One region of the Pantoea sp. App145 genome, then DNA from elsewhere that is predicted to be linked to it. Evidence: predicted binding sites of a transcription regulator. Region 1 holds the regulator's gene; each other region holds the start of a gene.
The links. Region 1 encodes sigma-54, which starts transcription at its own class of promoters, with help from an activator protein. Its sites were predicted from a motif close to GTTGGCACANNTTTCGCTNT; they were not measured.
Positions count from the first base shown of each region.

Region 2: a site for sigma-54 is predicted at 2,009-2,028, ahead of glnK (P-II family nitrogen regulator). Genes of this name have one in related genera too.
Region 3: a site for sigma-54 is predicted at 1,864-1,883, ahead of RCF31_RS01100 (branched-chain amino acid ABC transporter substrate-binding protein). Genes of this name have one in related genera too.

Region 1 covers NZ_CP133290.1:2,268,443-2,271,724, reverse strand. Annotated here, with positions in the region: gene rapZ (RNase adapter RapZ) at 1-8, opposite strand, end outside; gene ptsN (PTS IIA-like nitrogen regulatory protein PtsN) at 61-543, opposite strand; gene hpf (ribosome hibernation promoting factor) at 717-1,004, opposite strand; gene rpoN (RNA polymerase factor sigma-54) at 1,026-2,459, opposite strand; gene lptB (LPS export ABC transporter ATP-binding protein) at 2,508-3,233, opposite strand; gene lptA (lipopolysaccharide ABC transporter substrate-binding protein LptA) at 3,239-3,282, opposite strand, start outside.
Region 2 covers NZ_CP133290.1:1,745,476-1,748,757, forward strand. Annotated here, with positions in the region: gene tesB (acyl-CoA thioesterase II) at 1-226, shown strand, start outside; gene amtB (ammonium transporter AmtB) at 297-1,586, opposite strand; gene glnK (P-II family nitrogen regulator) at 1,618-1,956, opposite strand; gene RCF31_RS08055 (SmdB family multidrug efflux ABC transporter permease/ATP-binding protein) at 2,215-3,282, opposite strand, start outside.
Region 3 covers NZ_CP133290.1:251,191-254,472, reverse strand. Annotated here, with positions in the region: gene RCF31_RS01105 (ABC transporter permease subunit) at 1-554, opposite strand, end outside; gene RCF31_RS01100 (branched-chain amino acid ABC transporter substrate-binding protein) at 637-1,752, opposite strand; gene RCF31_RS01095 (AMP nucleosidase) at 2,090-3,282, shown strand, end outside.

The DNA.
Region 1 (3,282 bases):
AGCACCATCACATTTCTCCCGTTTTAAACCGGCACCCTGGCCGGTAAAAGTGTCTGTCGCTTAAGGATGGTCGTCCTGCGCTTCTGTGATAATGGCATAGAGTTCTTCATCGCTCTGCGCTGCGCGCAGACGGCGACAGACGGTTTTATCTGCCAGGCGTTTTGCCACCAGCGATAGCGTATGCAGATGGGTTTTACACTGGTCCGCCGGCACCAGCAGCGCAAACAGCAGGTCTACTGGCTGATTGTCGACCGCGTCAAAGGCGATCGGCTGATCGAGGCTGATAAACACACCTACGGCGCGCAGGGTGTCTTCCTCCAGCTTGCCATGCGGAATAGCAATGCCATTGCCAATACCGGTACTGCCCATGCGTTCACGGGTGAGGATTGCTTCGAAAAGCGTCTGGTGAGGCAGATTGAGCTGCTTAGCTGCCAGCTCGCTGATTATTTCCAGCGCACGTTTTTTACTCTGGCAGTGTACGCCGCTGCGGGTGCAGTCCAGCGTGAGGACCGAGCTCAATTCCAGTGTCAGATCGTTGTTCATCATCGTTTCACTTGCGAGTTCACATAGCCGCGAGGATCACCCACTTTAACCCGTTAGCGGGGAAAATGCAGGTTCTCCTGTTGGCGCTTGCGCAGATGACAAAACGGGGCGGTCAGCCCGCCCCATTCTGTGCTCTGAGTGCCGAACCGGTCAGCACTCTGCAAGCGTGAAGGTTAGTGTTTTTTCAGTTTGTCTTTATGTTTAGTCAACTGACGGGAAAGCTTGTCGATCAATCCGTCAATGGCCGCGTACATATCTTCCGCTTCCGATGTCGCGTGCAACTCCCCGCCGTTAACATGCAAGGTTGCATCAGCAATCTGCGTTACCTTCTCCACTTTCAGAACAATATAGACCTGATTGATACGATCAAAATAGTGTTCCAGTTTGGCAAATTTGCTATTTACAAATTCGCGCAGCGGTTCGGTAATCTCTACATTCAGTCCGGTAAGGTTTATCTGCATAGGTCTTCCTTCTCAATACATTCAAACCAGCTGTTTACGCTGATTCGAGGGCGGGATGGACAAAGACTCGCGATACTTAGCAACCGTACGGCGGGCCACCATGATGCCCTGTTCAGATAACATGGAGGTCAGTTTGCTGTCGCTCAAGGGTTTTGCGGGGTTTTCCGCAGAGATCAATTTTTTTACCAGCGCACGTATTGCCGTGGAAGAAGCTTCGCCACCGCCTTCGGTGTTCACATGGCTGGAGAAAAAATACTTCAGTTCAAAGATGCCACGCGGGCTATGTAAATACTTCTGCGTGGTGACGCGCGAAATCGTGGATTCATGCATATCCACGGCTGAGGCGATATCCGCCAGCACCATGGGGCGCATATACTCCTCGCCCTGCTCAAAGAACGCCTGCTGCTGCTCGACAATACAACGTGTTACTTTCAGCAGTGTGTCGTTGCGGCTCTCCAGGCTCTTAATCAGCCATCGGGCTTCCTGTAAGTTACTGCGGATGAACTGGCTATCGCTGTCGTTACGCGCAGCTCCGCCCATCGCGGCATAATGCTGGTTGATTTTCAGACGTGGCACGCTGTCAGCATTCAGTTCGACCGTCCAGCGCGTGCCGATTTTGCGTACCAGCACATCAGGAATGACATATTCTGGTTCGCTGGTATTCACCGACTGGCCCGGACGCGGATCGAGCGACTGAATCAGCAGCATGGCATCTTTCAACACATCTTCTTTCAGACGCGTCACCCGCATCAGACTGCGGAAATCATGATTGGCCAGCAGGTCGAGATGTTCACTGACGATGAGGCGCGCTTCGGCCACCATCGGTATATCACTGGCATATTGTGAAAGCTGGACCAGCAGACAATCACGTAAATCACGTGCACCGACACCGACCGGGTCAAAACGCTGCACGCGTTTCAGTACCGCTTCCACTTCGTCCAGCGTCAGCTCCTCATCGCCAATGCTGTCGCAGATATCCTGCAACGTCACGGTGAGGTAGCCGGTATCGTCAATCGCATCCACAATCGAGGTCGCAATGGCACGGTCAGTATCAGTGAAGGGCGTCAGCTCGACCTGCCACATCAGGTAGTCCTGCAATGACTGCGTCGTCTCCCCTTGGTACACCGGCAATTCATCATCCTGATAATCGGTCCCGGTGCCTGAAGGCGTACCGGCGGTGTAGATCTCATCCCAGGTGGCGTCGAGCGGTAACTCTTCCGGCATATCCTTTTGTTCGAGTGCCTCTCGGGTGTCGAGCGCTTCGCTCTCCTGATATTCGCGTGTGTCTACTTCTTCATGAAGATCTGATTGTTCAAGCAATGGATTGCTTTCCAGCGCCAGTTGTAATTCCTGCTGGAGTTCAAGCGTAGAGAGTTGCAGCAAGCGGATTGCCTGCTGCAGCTGGGGTGTCATCGCCAGCTGTTGGCTGAGCCTGAGTTGCAAACCTTGCTTCATAATCCGGATTGAATTTCCTAAGCAAACGTCGGAGGTTACGACACCTTATCAGAGTCTGAACTCTTCGCCCAAATAAACACGCTTAACCTGCTCATCTGCAAGTATTTCATCGGGGGTGCCGTGGGCAATCAAATGCCCCTGGCTGACGATGTAAGCGCGTTCACAAACGGCAAGGGTTTCGCGCACGTTGTGGTCGGTGATCAACACGCCCAGCCCGCTATCGCGCAGATGCTCAATGATCTTCTTGATATCAATGACGGAAATGGGGTCGACACCCGCAAATGGTTCATCCAGCAGGATGAATTTAGGGTTGGCGGCCAGTGCACGGGCAATCTCCACACGGCGGCGTTCACCACCGGAAAGCGCCTGACCCATGCTGTCACGCAGGTGCTCAATGTGGAACTCTTCCATTAACTCATTGGCACGGTCCTGGCGCTGTTCTTCGCTAAGATCATCACGAACCTGCAATACCGCCATCAGGTTGTCGTAAACGCTCAGGCGACGGAAAATCGATGCTTCCTGCGGCAGATAACCAATGCCACGGCGCGCACGCGCATGCAGTGGCAGGATACTGATGTCTTCATCATCAATGACGATGCGACCGGCATCACGCGGCACAATACCTACCACCATGTAGAAGGTGGTGGTTTTACCGGCCCCGTTGGGACCCAGCAGGCCGACGATTTCGCCGGATTTCACCTGCAGGCTAACGTCTTCTACCACGCGGCGGCCTTTATAGGCTTTCGCCAGGTTTTCAGCGATCAGTGTGGCCATAGAAATTAGTTACTCTTCTTTTGGCTCTGGGATGAACCGTTTTTGTCCT
Region 2 (3,282 bases), 520 kb from region 1:
GCCGCACGGCAAAGGTTTTCTCGAGCCTGATATGCAGGTAGCGACTATCGACCACTCGATGTGGTTCCACCGCCCGTTTGATCTGTCGGAATGGCTGCTGTATAGCGTTGTCAGCACCTCGGCTTCGGGTGCACGTGGCTTTGTGCGCGGAGAGTTCTTTACTCAGGATGGCCGACTCGTGGCAACCACGGTGCAGGAAGGGGTAATGCGCCAGCGCGACGCATAAAAAAAGGGGCGATTTCTCGCCCCTTCTGCTTTTTATTGTTTTAGCGCACTGCTCTTCTTCAGCCTGGCTCTTACTGGTTGTAAGCGTTTTCGCCGTGGCTGTTAACATCCAGACCTTCACGTTCCTGATCTTCCGGAACACGCAGGCCAACAATCATATCGGCCAGTTTGAAGCCAATAAAGGCAACCACACCGGACCAGACGATGGTGGTACCCACGCTGAACAGCTGAATCCAGACCTGATGACCCATAGTCACGCCTTCGGCATAACCCACGCCACCCAGTGAAGAGGAAGCGAATACACCCGTCAGGATACAACCTACGATGCCACACACGCCGTGCACACCGAACACGTCACACGGGTCATCAACACGCAGCCATTTCTTCAGGGTAGTGACACCCCACAGGCCAGCGAGACCACCCACCAGACCGATAATCAACGCACCACCAACACCGACATAACCACACGCCGGGGTGATAGCAACCAGACCCGCGATGAAGCCTGAAGAGGCACCCAGCAGAGAAGGCTTACCACGCAGCGCCCACTCGCCGAAGGTCCATGACAGTACCGCACCCGCAGTCGCAATCACGGTGTTCAGGAACGCCAGGGCAGCGATTTCGTTCGCAGCAGAGGCAGAACCGGCGTTGAAACCGAACCAGCCCACATACAGGATCGCAGTTCCGGTGAAGACCATCGGCAGGTTGTGCGGTTTGAATGCTTCTTTACCGAAGCCAGCACGTTTGCCCACCAGGTAAGCACCCACCAGACCAGCCACCGCGGCGTTGATATGCACCACAGTACCGCCTGCGAAGTCCAGCGCGCCATCGGTCGCCAGCAAGCCGCCAGCCCAGACCATGTGCGCAATCGGCAGATAGGCCAGAGTCAGCCATACCGCAACGAAAATCAGCACCGCAGAGAAACGAATACGTTCAGCGATAGAACCGACAATCAGGCCCACGGTGATACAGGCGAAGGAAGCCTGGAACGCAACATGGATGTACTGATAGAAGGTCCCCATCAGTGCTTTCAGCTCGATGTTTTTCAGCATCGCCCACTGGAAGCTACCGAAGAAGGCGTTACCTTCGCTGAAGGCCAGCGAGTAACCGTAAATCATCCACAACACGCAGACCAGGGAGAAGGTTACCGCTACCTGAGTCAGCATCGACAACACGTTTTTACCGCGAATCAAACCGCCGTAAAACAGGGCAATACCAGGAATTGACATGAACAGCACCAGCGCGGTGCAGATCATCATAAACGCGTTATCGGCTTTATCCGCAACGGCAGGTGCTGCCGCCATGGCCAGAGACGGTAACAGCGCCAGGCTGGTCAGGCCCAACTTCGTCATCATTTTATTCATTTCTTTCCATCCCATCACAATCAAGGCCCAGTTACAGTGCTGCTTCGTCGGTCTCGCCAGTACGAATACGGATAACGCGCTGCAGTTCCGCGACGAAAATTTTACCGTCGCCAATTTTGCCGGTGTAAGCGGCTTTACTGATGACATCGACCACTTCATCCAGCTGATCATCAGCAATGGCGATATCAATTTTTACTTTTGGCAGGAAGTTCACGCTGTACTCGGCACCGCGATAAAGCTCTGCGTGACCTTTCTGGCGACCGAAACCCTTCACTTCGGTAACTGTCAGTCCCTGAATGCCAATAGAGGATAAGGCTTCACGCACGTCCTCCAGCTTAAATGGTTTGATTACCACGGTAACCAGCTTCATACGATCCCCTCCAGGTATTTAATGAGTAAGTCTTACCGGACACGCAGGGATATAAGCAAAGGGTGTGCCATAAATAAAAAAACCGCAGAGTCAGCGCATTAGCCGCGTGGCAGCACGCTTCGTTATGTGATGGACAACACAAATGCAACAAGGAAAGGAAGAAAGGAGTGGAATATTTGCACTTCTTTGGTGCGACCAGCCTCAAAGAAGTGCATTTGTACAGAATAATCCGATAATGGCGCTCAAAAAAGGTGCAACTCACCCTTCAATGGCTAAGGGAATGCCCGCCGCGAGTTCATCACCTGCCTGTTGCAGCTGATACATTTGCCAGTAACGGCCCTGCTGCGCCAGCAATTCGCTGTGTGTGCCCCGCTCGGCAACCTGCCCACGGTGCAGCACCAGAATCTGATCTGCTTCGGTAATAGTGGAAAGGCGATGCGCAATCACCACCAGCGTGCTGTGCTGGCGCAACGCGCGCAGTGCGTGCTGGATAGCCTGTTCGGTGCCGGAATCGATATTGGCGGTGGCTTCATCGAGAATCAGAATCTGCGGTAGCGACACCAATACCCGCGCCAGTGCCAGCAACTGCTTCTGCCCGACTGACAGATTATTGCCCTGCTCGCCCAGCCGGGTATAGATGCCATCCGGCATCGAGCGTACCAGTGGCGCAAGTTGCACCGTTTCCAGCGCTTGCCATACCGCGTCTTCCGGGATATCGCGGCCAAGACGAACATTGGCAAGCAGGGTATCGGCCAGCACCACCGGATCCTGCTGCACCATGGCCACGCCCTGGCGCAACGCCTGATGTGTCAGTTGTGGCAACGGCCGACCATCCAACTCGATACTGCCACGCGTGACCGGGTAGTAGCCCATCAGCAGATTCGCCAGCGTGCTTTTGCCGCTGCCGGTGTGGCCCACCAGCGCGACAAAGCCACGCGCAGGCACATCCAGATCGATCCGGCTCAGCACATCACGATCGGCACGGTAAGCAAAACTGACATCACGCAACGCAATACGCCCGGACGCCAGCGGACGGTTGTCCGCGCCATAATCCTGCTGGACCGCATCCATCAGCTCAAAAATACGTTCGCCGGAGACCACCGCCTGTTGCAGCATGGATTGCTGCGTGGTGAGTTCGATCAACGGCTCGTTCAGACGCCCGAGCCAGGTAATAAACGCGTACAACACACCGACTTCAAACACACCGGGCGTGGCAAAACTGAACAGCATCAGCAGGCCGCACAAAATTAGTGCAGAGAACAAACTGAGCAAAGGACGCAGCAGGAAGCCATCAAGTCGTAACGTCTCCATACGCGCCAGATAGTG
Region 3 (3,282 bases), 2.0 Mb from region 1:
TGCTGCACCGCACGGCAAATCCGTCCCAGCCGCGTGTATTGGATAATCCAGGTAAGCAACGCCATGCCGCACAACGCGGCAATCAGGATAAACACTTTGGTCCAGGTGATTTGCACCACGCCATCGCCCACTTCCATGCGCAATACACCGGACATCAGGGTGGGAATGCCCTGCTGGTTCGGACCCTGACTTATCTGCACGTAGTTTTGCAAAATCAGTGACATACCAATGGCAGAAATCAGCGGTGCGAGACGGGTGGAGTTACGTAACGGACGATAGGCGATGCGCTCGATAGTCCAGCCGTAGACCGCCGTCACCACAATGGTGAAGATCAGGGTGCCGAAAATCAGCAGTGGGAAGGAGTGAATGCCAAAAAAGCTGAGCAGCCCCAGCCCGATGGCACAAAGATAGGCAGAGACCATATACACCTCGCCGTGGGCGAAGTTGATCATGCCGATGATGCCGTAAACCATGGTGTAGCCAATGGCAATCAGCCCGTAAACCGCGCCCAGTGTCAGGCCGTTCACCAGCTGCTGGAGAAAGAAGGCTTCCATATGCAAGTCCCGTGCTTAAAGGGAGCGCAAACTTCGCGCCCAATCGCGAATGGCCCCGCAACACGCGGGGCCGCGTGTCAGCTTACAGCTGGTGATATTTGCCTTTATCGTCCCACTGATACACCACATAATCCGAGACTTTCAGATCGCCTTTGCCGTCCCAGGCTTTTTTGCCCATCACGGTATCAACGCTATTGGCCTTCAGCCACTCACTGGCTTTGGCGTTATCTTTACCTGCGGCTTTGTAAGCGGCGGCCAGCGCCTGCACTGAAGCGTAGGCATACAGGGTATAGCCTTCCGGCTCAAAACCACCGGCGCGGAATTTGGCGATCACCGCTTTGCCGTCAGGAATCTGACGCGGATCCTGACCAAATGTCATATAAACGCCTTTGGTGTATTGCGGGCCGCCCGCTGCGGTTACCATATCTTCAGTCACGATACAGTCACCGGAGAAGAAGGCCGCCGTCACACCCTGCTCACGCATCTGACGTACCAGCGGACCGGCTTCCGGGTGGCAGCCACCGAAGTACACCACATCCGGTTTGACTGAGGCGATTTTGGTCACCAGCGCGTTAAAATCTTTCTCGCCACGCGACAGACCTTCATACAACACCTCGTTGACTCCGCGCTTTTCCAGCGCAGCCTTGGTGGCATCGGCCAGCCCCTGGCCGTAGGTGTCTTTGTCGTGGATCACCGCCACGCGTTTGGCTTTCAGCTTATCGATGATGTAGTTAGCGGCAATCGCCCCCTGCTGATCGTCGCGGCCACACATACGGAACATGGTTTTCATGCCGCGTTCGGTGATTTGCGGGTTAGTCGAGCCGGGGGTAATCGCCAGCACGCCAGCATCGTCATACACTTCGGAAGCGGGCATGGTGGAAGAGGAGCAGAAGTGCCCCACCACGGCCAGTACCTTGTCCTGGTCTACCAGGCGGTTGGCAACGGCGACGGCCTGTTTCGGTTCGCAGGCGTCATCCCCCTGCACCAGCACAATTTTTTCACCATTCACCCCTCCGGCCGCATTGATGTCATCGGCTGCCTGAGTCGCACCCTTCCAGTACTGTGCGCCGTAAGTGGCGTTGGGGCCTGAGAACGGACCGGCCACCCCAATCTTAATATCTGCCTGGGCATAAAACGCCGCGCTCAGGCAACCTGCAATCACAACCTTCAATGGTAATTTTATGAATTTCAAAGACATGCTTTCAATCCTCAACGGGTCAGGAACGGAGCCATACCACGGCCTGGGAGAAATCAATTTCTGAAACTTAACGATGTGCAGTCTGTGACCAGCAGGGCCACGGTTAACAATCAAGCAAAAAGCTCGCCAAAGGTAAGCATTGGTGACAAGTTTTTGCACCGGCATCGCGCCAAAGCGGGAGGGAACGCGTCTGCTGATCTTAACCATAGCCAGCGTTTTAAGACGCACCAGCACTCTGTTGGTGCAGAATGCGGTTGATCACAGATTCTTCATGGTGCTGAGGGGTTTACCCGCTATGCTATAGCCAAATCGGCCCAAAATTGATGCGGGAGAACTTATGAATACACAACGGAACGGCATCAGCAGCCAGCAGGCGCTGGATGAACTTGAGCGGTTATACGCCAACGCGGTAGAGGCGTTACGCAACGCGATTCGCGACTTTACTGAAAACGGACGTTTGCCGGATGAGGCAGCGCGCCAGCAGGGGTTATTTGTCTATCCGGAGCTGCGTATTACCTGGGCTGGCGAGGGTCCGCAACGTAATCGTACCCGGGCCTGGGGCCGTTTTACCCACACTGGCAGCTACAGCACCACCATCACGCGCCCGGCGTTATTGCGTCACTATCTCAGTGAGCAATTGCTGATGATTGAGAAAGAGTACGAGGTGGTGATTGAAGTCGGACCCTCGCAGCAGGAAATTCCTTACCCTTATGTGATTGACGGTTCCGATTTGTCTCTGGACCGCTCGATGAGCGCCAGCATTGCACGCCATTTCCCCACCACCGAACTGTCGCAGATTGGTGATGAAACCGCCGATGGTTTGTTCCATGCTGACGCGCAGCTCCCGCTGTCACACTTTGATGCACTGCGTACCGACTTCTCGCTGGCGCGTCTGCGCCATTACACCGGCACCGCCGTGGAGCACTTCCAGCCGTTTGTGCTGTTTACCAATTACACGCGTTACGTTGATGAGTTTGTCCGCTGGGCAATTGAACAGGTGCAGGATCCCAACACCTCCTACGACAGCCTCGCCTGCGCCGGTGATGTGGTGATCACCAAAGATACCCAGGACCCGGAAGCGATGATGTCGGATCTGGCGTGGAAGAAACATCAGATGCCGGCCTGGCACCTGACCTCACCCAATCGCCGTGGCATTACTCTGGTCAACATTGGCGTGGGTCCTTCCAATGCCAAAACCATCTGTGATCATCTGGCGGTGGTGCGCCCACATGCCTGGCTGATGATAGGGCACTGCGGCGGCCTGCGTGAAAGCCAGACCATTGGCGATTACGTGCTGGCGCATGCTTACCTGCGTGACGATCATGTGCTGGACAGCGTACTGCCGCCGGATATTCCGATTCCGAGCATCGCCGAGGTGCAACGCGCGCTCTACGACGCCACCAAAGCAGTGAGCGGCATGCCCGGTGAAGAGGTCAAACAACGCCTGCGTACCGGAACGGTGGTGACGACAGATGACCGCAACTGGGAACTGCGTTATTCCGCTTCTGCGCTGCGCTTTAATCTCAGCCG